One region of the Methylobacterium indicum genome, then DNA from elsewhere that is predicted to be linked to it. Evidence: riboswitches for the same ligand, from Rfam matches in the RefSeq annotation. Region 1 holds a riboswitch; the other holds the start of a gene.

The links. Region 1 has a riboswitch for thiamine pyrophosphate ahead of thiC (phosphomethylpyrimidine synthase ThiC). Riboswitches for the same ligand answer to the same signal wherever they lie in the genome.
Region 2: linked by a shared signal. The riboswitch ahead of thiO (glycine oxidase ThiO) and the one ahead of thiC (phosphomethylpyrimidine synthase ThiC) in region 1 are both predicted to bind thiamine pyrophosphate.

Annotation. Positions count from the first base shown of each region.
Region 1 is NZ_AP024145.1:4,814,929-4,820,281, reverse strand. Features, by position in the region: gene thiC (phosphomethylpyrimidine synthase ThiC) at 73-1,953, opposite strand; TPP riboswitch at 2,012-2,123, opposite strand; gene miv_RS22345 (HNH endonuclease family protein) at 2,290-2,664, shown strand; gene miv_RS22340 (acyltransferase family protein) at 2,791-3,930, shown strand; gene miv_RS22335 (hypothetical protein) at 4,214-4,558, shown strand; gene miv_RS33755 (methyl-accepting chemotaxis protein) at 4,558-5,353, shown strand, end outside.
Region 2 is NZ_AP024145.1:6,407,623-6,412,975, reverse strand. Features, by position in the region: gene rpoD (RNA polymerase sigma factor RpoD) at 1-421, shown strand, start outside; gene miv_RS29750 (DUF2798 domain-containing protein) at 481-732, opposite strand; gene miv_RS29745 (adenylate/guanylate cyclase domain-containing protein) at 994-2,241, shown strand; TPP riboswitch at 2,283-2,416, shown strand; gene thiO (glycine oxidase ThiO) at 2,482-3,678, shown strand; gene thiS (sulfur carrier protein ThiS) at 3,675-3,887, shown strand; gene miv_RS29730 (GIY-YIG nuclease family protein) at 4,139-4,519, shown strand; gene thiG (thiazole synthase) at 4,689-5,353, shown strand, end outside.

The sequences.
Region 1 (5,353 bases):
CATCCTCGCGCGGCGCGCCGGCGACCGGATCGGTTCCGCGCGCCCGACCGGTCGGGCGCGCGGAGGACGCGCTCATCCGGCGTCGACGTAGAGTCTCCCGCCCTCGCCCAGGAATTCCGCCGATTTTTGGGCCATGCCGGCCGCGCGGGCCGTTTCGTCGAGCGGTGTGGCCTCGCCGACCACGGCGCTCGCCGCCTCCATCGCCAGCACGTCGGCGCGCAGGTCCTGGGTGATCTTCATCGAGCAGAATTTCGGGCCGCACATCGAGCAGAAATGCGCGACCTTGTGGGCGTCCTTCGGCAGGGTCTCGTCGTGGTAGGCCCGGGCGGTATCGGGATCGAGCGAGAGGTTGAACTGGTCCTCCCAGCGGAAGTCGAACCGGGCCCGGGACAGGGCGTCGTCCCGCACCTGCGCCGCCGGATGGCCCTTGGCGAGGTCGGCGGCGTGCGCGGCGATCTTGTAGGTGATGACGCCGGTCTTCACGTCGTCGCGGTTCGGCAGGCCGAGATGCTCCTTCGGGGTCACGTAGCAGAGCATCGCGGTACCGAACCAGCCGATCATCGCCGCGCCGATGCCCGAGGTGATGTGGTCGTAGCCCGGCGCCACGTCGGTGGTGAGCGGGCCCAGCGTGTAGAACGGCGCCTCGCCGCACTCGGCGAGCTGCTTGTCCATATTGACCTTGATCTTGTGCATCGGCACGTGGCCGGGACCCTCGATCATCACCTGGCAGCCCTTGGCCTGTGCGATCTTGGTGAGTTCGCCGAGCGTCTCGAGTTCCGCGAACTGCGCGGCGTCGTTGGCGTCCGCGATCGATCCCGGCCGCAACCCGTCGCCCAGCGAGAACGACACGTCGTACTCGCGGCAGATGTCGCAGATCTCCTCGAAGCGCTCGTAGAGGAACGATTCCCGGTGCCCGGCGAGGCACCAGCGCGCCATGATCGAGCCGCCGCGCGAGACGATGCCGGTGACACGCCGGGCCGTCAGCGGGACGTGGGCGAGGCGCACGCCGGCATGGATGGTGAAGTAGTCCACCCCCTGCTCGGCCTGCTCGATGAGGGTGTCCTTGAACACCTCCCAGTCGAGCTTGAGCGGATCGCCGCCGACCTTCTCCAGCGCCTGGTAGATCGGCACGGTGCCGATCGGCACCGGGGCGTTGCGCAGGATCCAGCCGCGGATGTTGTGGATGTTGCGCCCCGTCGAGAGGTCCATCACCGTGTCGGCGCCCCAGCGGATCGCCCACACCATCTTCTCGACCTCCTCGGCGGCCGAGGAGGTCACGGCCGAGTTGCCGATATTGGCGTTGATCTTGACGAGGAAGTTGCGGCCGATCGCCATCGGCTCAAGTTCGGTGTGGTTGATGTTGGCCGGGATGATCGCCCGGCCCCGCGCCACCTCCTCGCGCACGAAGTCGGGGGTGACAAAGGGCGGGATCGCGGCCCCGAAACTCTCGCCATCGGCGAGTTTGCCCTCGGCCTGCGCCAGCATCGCCTCGCGGCACAGGTTCTCCCGATGGGCGACGTAGATCATCTCCTCGGTGACGATCCCGGCCCGGGCGAATTCGAGCTGCGTCACCCTCTGGCCGGTCTCTCCCCGCCGGACCGTGCGGGGAGCCGGGCACGGCGCCACCAGCCGATCCTCGGGCACGAAGCCGTTATCCTCCGGCTTCACCGCCCGGGGGGCGACGGCCGCGTAGCCGCGGGCGGCGAGCCAGCCGGCGCGGATCTCCGGCAGCCCGGCGGACAGGTCGATGCGCGCGTCCGTCTCGGTATAGGGGCCCGAGGGATCGTAGACCCGCACCGGGGCCTCGCCCGGATCCGTCAGGGCGATCTCGCGGTAGGGCACCCGCAGGTCGGGCCGGTCCTTGGGCGCGGCATAGACCTTCACCGAGCCGGTGACCGGCCCCGTGGTGACGGTCTTCGGACGATCTTTCGGGGGGAGGATGGGTGCGTTCATGGATCTCTCCGGGCGAGGAGATCCGGCCTCGGGGCGCGAGGACGCACGGGTCACGTCGGTCATGGCAGGTTCCCGTCCCTCCGCCGGTACGAACCGGATCAGGTTCAAGGGTCAGGACGCGCGCTCGTCCAATCTCAGCCCCTGCCGGCGGGGCTCCCCTCGGTAACCCCATCACTGTCCGGCGGCGGGGGAGGTTTGTCAATCGCGGCTCCGGGGGCGTTCCCGAGGGACGCTGCGGCATCCGGGCCCCCGCGACATCGCCCACGCGGCCTTGAACCCCGGCCGCCCGGCGACCCAGATACGGAGGAGTTTTCCCCGCCCTTGCAGGAGCTGGCCTTGGGACGTCGAGAGCGGCGCTGGCGCGACGACGACCCCTCGACCCATGGTCTGGGGACCCGCCCCGCCGTCATCTGTCCGCTCTGCGAGCGGCCGATCCCGCCCGGTGCCCGCCAGAGCCGGCACCACCTGACGCCGAAGCTGAAGGGCGGCACCCACGGCGAGACCGTGCAGCTGCACCAGATCTGCCACTCGGCGATCCATGCCCGGCACAGCGAGGCGGAGCTGGCGCGGCGCCTCAACGACGTCGAGAGCCTGCGGGCCGAGCCCGAGATCGCCCGCTTCCTCGCCTGGGTGCGGACCAAGCCCGACGATTTCCACGCCGCGACGCGGATGACCCGGACGCGGCGCGAGACGAAGCGGAGCGTCCGGTAGCCGGCGGCCCCTCGGGCGGTAAGGTGAATCGCCTGTTGCCCGGTTCGCCGCAATTTACGGGACCGGGCCCGATCCGATCTTTACGTCTCCCTGGCAGCCTCCCGGGCGATCCTCCGGAGACGCCCGATGTCCGCCCGTCCCAACACCGAACCCGCCCTCTCGGTCCGGCCGGACGATCCCGTTCGCCCGCGCGCGGGGACCGCCCCGGGGCGCCGCGCCTGGGTCGACGTCGCCAAGGGCATCTGCATCATCCTCGTGGTGATGATGCACTCGACCCTCGGGGTCGGCGAGGCGATGGGGGGCGAGGGCTTCATGCATCACGTCGTGGAGTTCGCCAAACCCTTCCGGATCCCGGATTTCTTCCTGCTCTCGGGCCTGTTCGTCGGCCGGGTCGTCGATCGCGACTGGCGGCTCTTCGCCGACCGGCGCATCGTCCACTTCGCGTATTTCTACCTGCTGTGGATGGTGCTCCAGTCGGCGGTGAAGTACGGCCAGATCACCGACGGCGCGGGGCCCGGCGCCTTCGCGGCCCATCTCGCCCACGGCCTGATCGAGCCCTACTCGACCCTCTGGTTCATCTACCTGCTGGCGGTCTTCTCGGTCGTCGTGAAGCTCCTGCGCCGGCTGCCCTGGCCGGTGCTGCTGATCGGCGCCGCCCTCCTCCAGCTCGCCCCGGTCCATACCGGCTCGACGCTGATCGACGAGTTCTGCGACCGGCTGGTCTACTTCGTCGCCGGCTACCTGTTCGCCGCCCGGATCTTCGCCCTGGCCGACTGGGTGCGGGCGCGAGCCGGCCTCGCGCTCCTCGGCCTCGCCGCCTGGGCGTCGATCGAGGCGTTCCTCGTCTTCACGCCGACCGGGCTGACCTCCCACCCGACGCTCGCCAGCCTGCCGGTGGTGAGCCTGATGCTCGGCGCCGCCGGCGCGCTCGCCATCGTGGCGACCGCCGCCCTCCTCACCCGGGCCGGCGGCCCGGTGACCGCCGCCCTGCGGGCCTGCGGCGAGCGCTCGATCGTGATCTACCTCGCCTTCTTCCTGCCGATGGCGGCCCTGCGCACGGCCCTCGTGCGCAGCGGGGTGATCGAGGATATCGGCCTCGTCGCGCTCCTCGTGACGCTGACCGCCGTGGTGGTGCCGCTCGCCATCGAGCGGGTGATCCGCCACACCCCGGCCCGGTTCCTGTTCCGGCGTCCGGCCGCCTTCCACCTCGTCGGCGAGGACGAGGCCCGCCCGGCGCCGCGCCTCGCCGCCGCACCGACGGCCTGAGCTCGCCAGGCCCTTCCAAGTCCCGTCAAGTCCCGCCAAGCATTCCCAAGCGAAATCACGCCACACGACAGGACGGCGCCCCGCGGGGCGCCGTTTTCGTTGGTGCACGCGATCGTCGCGGACGGGAGCAGTTGCGCGCCAGCTAACCGTTACGCTGAAGGCGCCACGGACACCCTGCCCTTCAAGTCGAGGATCAGTCCCGCAAAATCCGGACATTGCGCTTTACCGGCCGTAAGGCATTCCTCCCGCAAGGTCCCCGCCATTCACGCATGGGACGAGCCTCATGGCCGCGCGATCCCGCCTCCAGGATGGCACCGGTCTGCTGCTCCTGACCTTGGCCCCGTTCCTGGTCGTCGCTCTGCCGCGCTCGGACGCGGTGGCGGTGCTCGGCCGTCCGGGCGCCGGGATCGGCGAGGCGGCCGCGATCGTGGCCGCCGCTGGCGGCCGGCTCGTTCGCGCAGGCCCGGCCGGCCTGGTCGTCGCGCGCTCGGAGGCGCCCGGCTTCGTCCGGCGCCTCTACGGCGCCGGCGCCTGGCTGGTCCTCGATCCGCTCGTCGCCGGCGGCTGCGGCCCCTCCCCGCCCGCGACCTCCCGTCATTCTCCACCGTCACCGAGCACCGCCCGCTGATGACCGACGTCGACGACCTCCGCCGTTCCTTCGCCCGCATCCTGATCCCGCTGCTCTGGGCCCATGTGCCGGTCGCCGCCGGCCTGCCGCTGATCGCCGGTGACGGAGCCGCCCTGGTGCCGGGCACGGCCGCAACCCTGCTCGCGGGCATCGCCACCCTGTCGTGGTGGCGCGACCCGATCGGGCTGCGGACCCGGCTCGCCACCGCGTTCGCGCTCGTCGGCATGGCGGCGGTGCTGCTCTATGCCAGCGCCGGGCATCCCTGGCAGGTCGACCTGCACATGTATTTCTTCGCCTGCCTGGCGGTGCTCGCCGGCTGGTGCGACTGGCGGGTGATCCTGGCGGCCACCGGCGCCACGGCCGTGCACCACCTCGTGCTGAACCTCGTCCTGCCGGCCGCCGTCTTCCCGGCGGGCGGCGATCTCGGCCGGGTGCTCCTCCACGCCGTGATCCTGACGATCGAGGCGGCGGTGCTGGCCCGGATCTGCCACACCGTCGCCCGAACGCTGGCCGGGCTCGCCGCCTCCGAGCGGGAGGCCAAGGCCCAGATGGCGCGCCTGCGCGCCCTGGAGCAGGACGGCGAGGCGGCCCGTCGGGCTGCCGAGCATGAGCGGCGCGAGGGCGTGCTGCGGATGGCGGCGGCCTTCGAGGCGGCGGTCGGCGGCATCGTCGGCGAGGTCGCGGCCTCGGCGGGCGATCTGCAGGCGACCGCGAGGGCGATGTCGCGGACCGCCGGCACCGCCGCCGACCGCTCGGCCGAGGCCGATGCCGCCGCCGGTCGGGCGGCGGGGGATG
Region 2 (5,353 bases), 1.6 Mb from region 1:
CGGCCGCGAGCCGACCCCGGAGGAGCTGGCCGAGAAGCTGGCGATGCCGCTGGAGAAGGTCCGCAAGGTCCTCAAGATCGCCAAGGAGCCGATCTCCCTCGAGACTCCGATCGGCGACGAGGAGGATTCCCACCTCGGCGACTTCATCGAGGACAAGAACGTCGTCCTGCCGATCGACGCGGCGATCCAGTCGAACCTGCGCGAGACCACGACGCGGGTGCTCGCCTCGCTCACCCCCCGCGAGGAGCGGGTGCTGCGCATGCGCTTCGGCATCGGCATGAACACCGACCACACCCTCGAGGAGGTCGGCCAGCAATTCTCGGTGACCCGCGAGCGTATCCGCCAGATCGAGGCCAAGGCCCTGCGCAAGCTCAAGCACCCGAGCCGGTCGCGCAAGCTGCGCAGCTTCCTCGACAACTGAGCGTCACCACGATCAATCGCGAAAGGCCCGGGAGGCAGCCGCCTCCCGGGCCTTGTGCATTACAGCGGCGCGACGATCCGTGCCACGGCGCGCCGCACCAGCGGCAGGACGAGCAGCAGCGTCGGAAAGGCGACGATCCAGGAAAATCCCCAGGCGCGGGGCCAGTGCCACAGCGCATCGGACGTGGCGCCGAGGCTGAGCAGGGTCGCGATGCCTGAGACGATGCAGGTCATCAGGATCGAGAGCAGGAAGGCGGTCACCAGCGGCGCGGTCCGGGCCGGCAGGCGGCGCGGGGTGAGGAAGGTGGGCATGACGCGTCTTTCGAAGCGGATGGACCCGCCCGGACCAAGGCGACGCGCGCTTGCCCGGTGGAACCACCCAGGGAGCGCGTTGCTTGACGTGAGACGCTTACGGCCGGGCGGGACGGTGTCCCGGGGGCGACCGGAATGGTAGCCGATTCGTGGCGACCCGCCAAGGTTCGCCGGATCCTCCCGGTCGAGTGGGCGTACCGGTTGCCGATCGTCCCTGCCCCAAGCCTTGCCGTCCCGCACGGTGAAGCCCATGTCAGAGCCATGTCCGACCAGCCTCGCCCCAACTCCGCTCCGACGCCCACGGCCGCGGCGGACGGGTCGGAGGCGAGCGACATTCCGATCGGCCTGTTTCGCGAATGCGTGGCGCTGCGCGACTGGCTGCTCAGCGAAGGCGCGCGGCTGCCGGAATCCGGCGATCTCCTGGCCGGCATGGCCGAGCGGCTGAACGACCTCGGCGTGCCGGTCGACCGGGCGACCACCGCCATCGACGCCCTGCACTCGGACTATTCCGGCGTCGGCCGGTTCTGGACCCGGGAGGACGGCGTCAGCTTCCGCCTCTTTCCGCACGGCGAGGCGTCCGAGAAGGCGCTCTCCCGTTCTCCCTTCGCGCATGTCTACGCCACCGGCCAGTGGCTGATCCTCGATCTGCGCCAGACGCCCGACGACCAGTTCAGCATCGTCCCGGAGCTCAAAAGCGCGGGCTACACCCATTACATCACCGTACCGCTGTTCTTCACCAACGGCACTAAGAACGGCGTGACCTTCGCGACCCGCGATCCCCGCGGCTTTGCCGACGACGACCTCGCGATCCTGCGCTTCATCATCCCGACCCTGTCGGCGGTGATGGAGATGCGCGGGCTCAACGCGCGGCTCGACCACGTGCTGCGGGTCTATGTCGGCGACGGGCCGCACCAGGCGATTCTCGCCGGCTTCATCCGCCGCGGCCAGGTCGAGCGGATCCGCTCGGCGATCCTGTTCGCCGACATGCGCGGCTACACCCACCTCACCGACGCCCTCACCCCCGAGGCCTCGGTGGAGCTGCTGAACACCTATTTCGACTGCCTGGTGCCGCCGATCGAGAGCGAGGGCGGCGAGGTCTTGAAATACATGGGCGACGGCCTTCTCGCGATCTTTCGCGAGAGCGGCGACGATCTCGGCGGCGCGGCGCAGGGTGCGCTCTCGGCCGCGCAGGCGGCGTTGCGGCGCGTCGACGAAGCCAACCGGGCCGGGCGCTTTCCCACCCGCATCGAGATCGGCATCGCGCTTCACCACGGCGAGGCGGCCTACGGCAATGTCGGCTCCGGCGCGCGGCTCGATTTCACGGTGATCGGCCGCGACGTGAATCTGGCGAGCCGGCTCGCCAAGCTCAACAAGATCCTGTCCGAGCCCCTCCTGATGTCGAAGCCCTTCGTCGACTTCCTGTGGGGCGATCCCGAACTCCTCGGCACCCACCCCCTCGACGGCATTGCCGAGGAGATGGCGATCTACCGGCCCGGCAAGGGCGGTTGATCGAGGGCGGTTGACGAAAGTGGGCCGGCTCGCCACATTCCGGCTGTTCCAGGGAGATCCCCGGCAAGGGGCTGAGACACCGCTGGACTGCAGGCTCTTACGCCTCGGTCGGCGCGGAAATCCTTCGAACCTGATCCGGCTCATACCGGCGTAGGGATTGGACAGGCCCGTTCAGGGCTTCGCGCATCATCCGGTTGCCGGGCGCTGTCCACTCTCTTCGGGCGACCGTGGAGAACGAGGGTGCACGCGCAAGCGATCGGACGGCGGAGCGGGCCGGCGACATCCCCAGAGACCGACCGGCTGCCGGAGCGCGCCGATGTCGCGGTGATCGGCGCCGGGCTGATCGGCCTCTCGGTCGCCTGGCGGCTGGCGCGCGCCGGCCTCGCCGTCGCGGTGGTCGAGCGGGGCCGGGCCGGAGACGGGGCGAGCCTTGCCGCCACCGGCATGCTGGCGGCCGCCGCCGAGCACGAGCCCGGCGGCGAGGGCCTGTCGCCGCTCTGCGTCGAGAGCCAGCGCCTCTGGCACCCGTTCCGCGACGAGCTGGAGGCCGGATCCGGCCTGACCATCGACTACCGCCGCGAGGGCACGCTGGTCATCGCGCTCGGCCGCGACGAGGTCGAGCGCCTGCGCTTCCGCCACGAGCTGCAGCGGCGCGATGGCCTCGCCGCCGAGTGGCTGTCGGGCCCGGCGGTGCGCGCCCGCGAGCCGGGCCTGCGCCCCACCGTCACTGCCGGCCTCTTCTGCCCCGACGACCACCAGGTCGATCCCGCCCGGGTGATGGCGGCCCTCCGCCAAGCGCTGCGGGCGGCCGGCGGGCGGCTCGTCGAGGAGACGACCGTCACCGCACTCACCCGCGAGGGCGGGCGGGTCACCGGCATCGAGACCTCGGCCGGCGCGCTACGGGCCGGCACCACGGTGCTGGCCTCCGGCGCCTGGGCCGGGGAGGGGGGGCTGATCCCCGATCTCGCCCTGCCGGTGCGTCCGCTCAAGGGCCAGTCGATGGCGCTGCAGATGACGCCGCGCAGCGGCCGGCTCACCCACGTCGTCTGGACCGAGCAGGTCCACATGGCGCCGAAGGCCGACGGCACGCTGATCGTCGGCGCCACCGTGGAGGAGACCGGCTTCGACCCCCACCTCACCGCCGGCGGCCTCTACGCCCTGCTGGAGGGCGCCCGCCGGGCGCTTCCGGGCGTCGAGGAGATGCGGGTGGCCGGCGTCTGGAGCGGCTTTCGCCCGACCTCCGACGACGACGCCCCGATCCTCGGCGAGGCGCTGCCGGGCCTCGTGCTCGCCGCCGGCCACCACCGCAACGGCTACCTGCTCGCCCCCGTCACCGCCGAGGCGGTCGCCGCCCTGATCCTGCGCGGCGAGACGCTGCCGGTCGCCGCGCCCTTCGGCCTTGCCCGCTTCACCCCGTCGTCCCGCGAGACCCCATGAAGATCCTCGTCAACGGCGAGCCCCGCGACAGCGCGGCCGCCACCCTCGACGCCCTGTGGCGCGAGGAGACCGCCGACCTCGACCTCTCCGGCCCCCAGGGCTTCGCCATCGCCCTCAACGGCGCCGTGGTGCGCCAGCGCGCCTGGGCCGAAACGCCGCTCGGCGAGGGCGACCGCGTCGAGATCGTGCGCGCCATGCAGGGCGGGTAGCGGTTGGGAGATCGTTCGATAGGATCGTGCAGCATCACGGACGCTTTCACCATCCCCGCCCTCGACCTCATCCTGAGGTGTCAGTCCATCAGCGATGGACTGACCTCGAAGGAGGGCTCCAGAGATCGCAGCGGCTTCTGGAGCCCTCCTTCGAGGCTCAGCGATCTTTGATCGCCCGCACCTCAGGATGAAATTTGGGGTTGGAGATCGGGTGTCCGTTACTATGAATCAGCAGGCGGAGACATGTTTTCATGAACGCCTTCGTTTACATCCTTCGATGCGCCGATGGCAGCTATTATGTCGGCTCGGCACGTGGTGAGACCCTCGACAAGCGCCTCGGCGAGCACCAGACCGGCACCTATCCTGGCTACACCCGCGAGCGCCGACCCGTGACACTCGTCTATGCCGAAATGTTCGAGCGCATCACGGATGCGATCGCTATGGAGCGGCGCATCAAAGGTTGGGGTCGGGCAAAGAAGGAAGCGCTGATCCGAAGTGATTGGGATCGCCTCAAGCATTTGGCCAGACGAAACTGCGTCCAGAACAAGCTCGATGCAGGAACGATCGATCAGAAGAACTTTCCGGCAACGCTCGATGTTGTTGGTGATTCCCATCCTCCAACCTCATCCTGAGGTGCGGGCGATCGAAGATCGCTGAGCCTCGAAGGAGGGCTCCAGAAGCCGCTGCGATCTCTGGAGCCCTCCTTCGAGGCTCGCATGCGCTCGCACCTCAGGATGAGGTCGTGGGTGGGATATCGGCAAGACGCTCGGACGAACTACCTATGAAATCTGGAGAAACCCCATGACAGATTCCCACGACGATCCGTTCGTCATCGCCGGTACGACGCTCGCCTCGCGCCTCCTCATCGGCACCGCCGGCTATCCGACGCAGGCCATCATGAGCGAGGCGGTGCGGGCGAGCGGGGCCGAGGTGGTGACGGTCTCGATCCGCCGCATCTCGCTCCACGGCCACGGCTCGGACACGGTGGCGCGGCTGAAGGGCGCTCGCTTCCTGCCCAACACCGCCGGCTGCGAGACCGCCCGCGACGCGGTGATGACCGCGGAGCTCGCCCGCGAGGCGCTCGGCACCAACTGGATCAAGGTCGAGGTGATCGGCGACCGCGAGACGCTCTACCCGGACGTCGCCGAGACGATCGAGGCCACCCGCCAGCTGGTCGAGTCCGGCTTCGTCGTGCTGCCCTATTGCAACGACGATCCGGTGGTGTGCAGCCGGCTCGCCGATCTCGGGGCCGCCGCCGTGATGCCGATGGGCTCGCTCATCGGCTCCGGCATGGGCGTCGCCAACCCGGCGAACCTCGAACTGATCTGCCGCCGCTCCCCGGTGCCGGTGATCGTGGATGCCGGCATCGGCACCGCCTCGGACGCGGTGGTGGCGATGGAGCTGGGGGCCGCCGCCGTCCTCCTCAACACCGCCGTCGCCAAGGCCGACGATCCGGTGCGGATGGC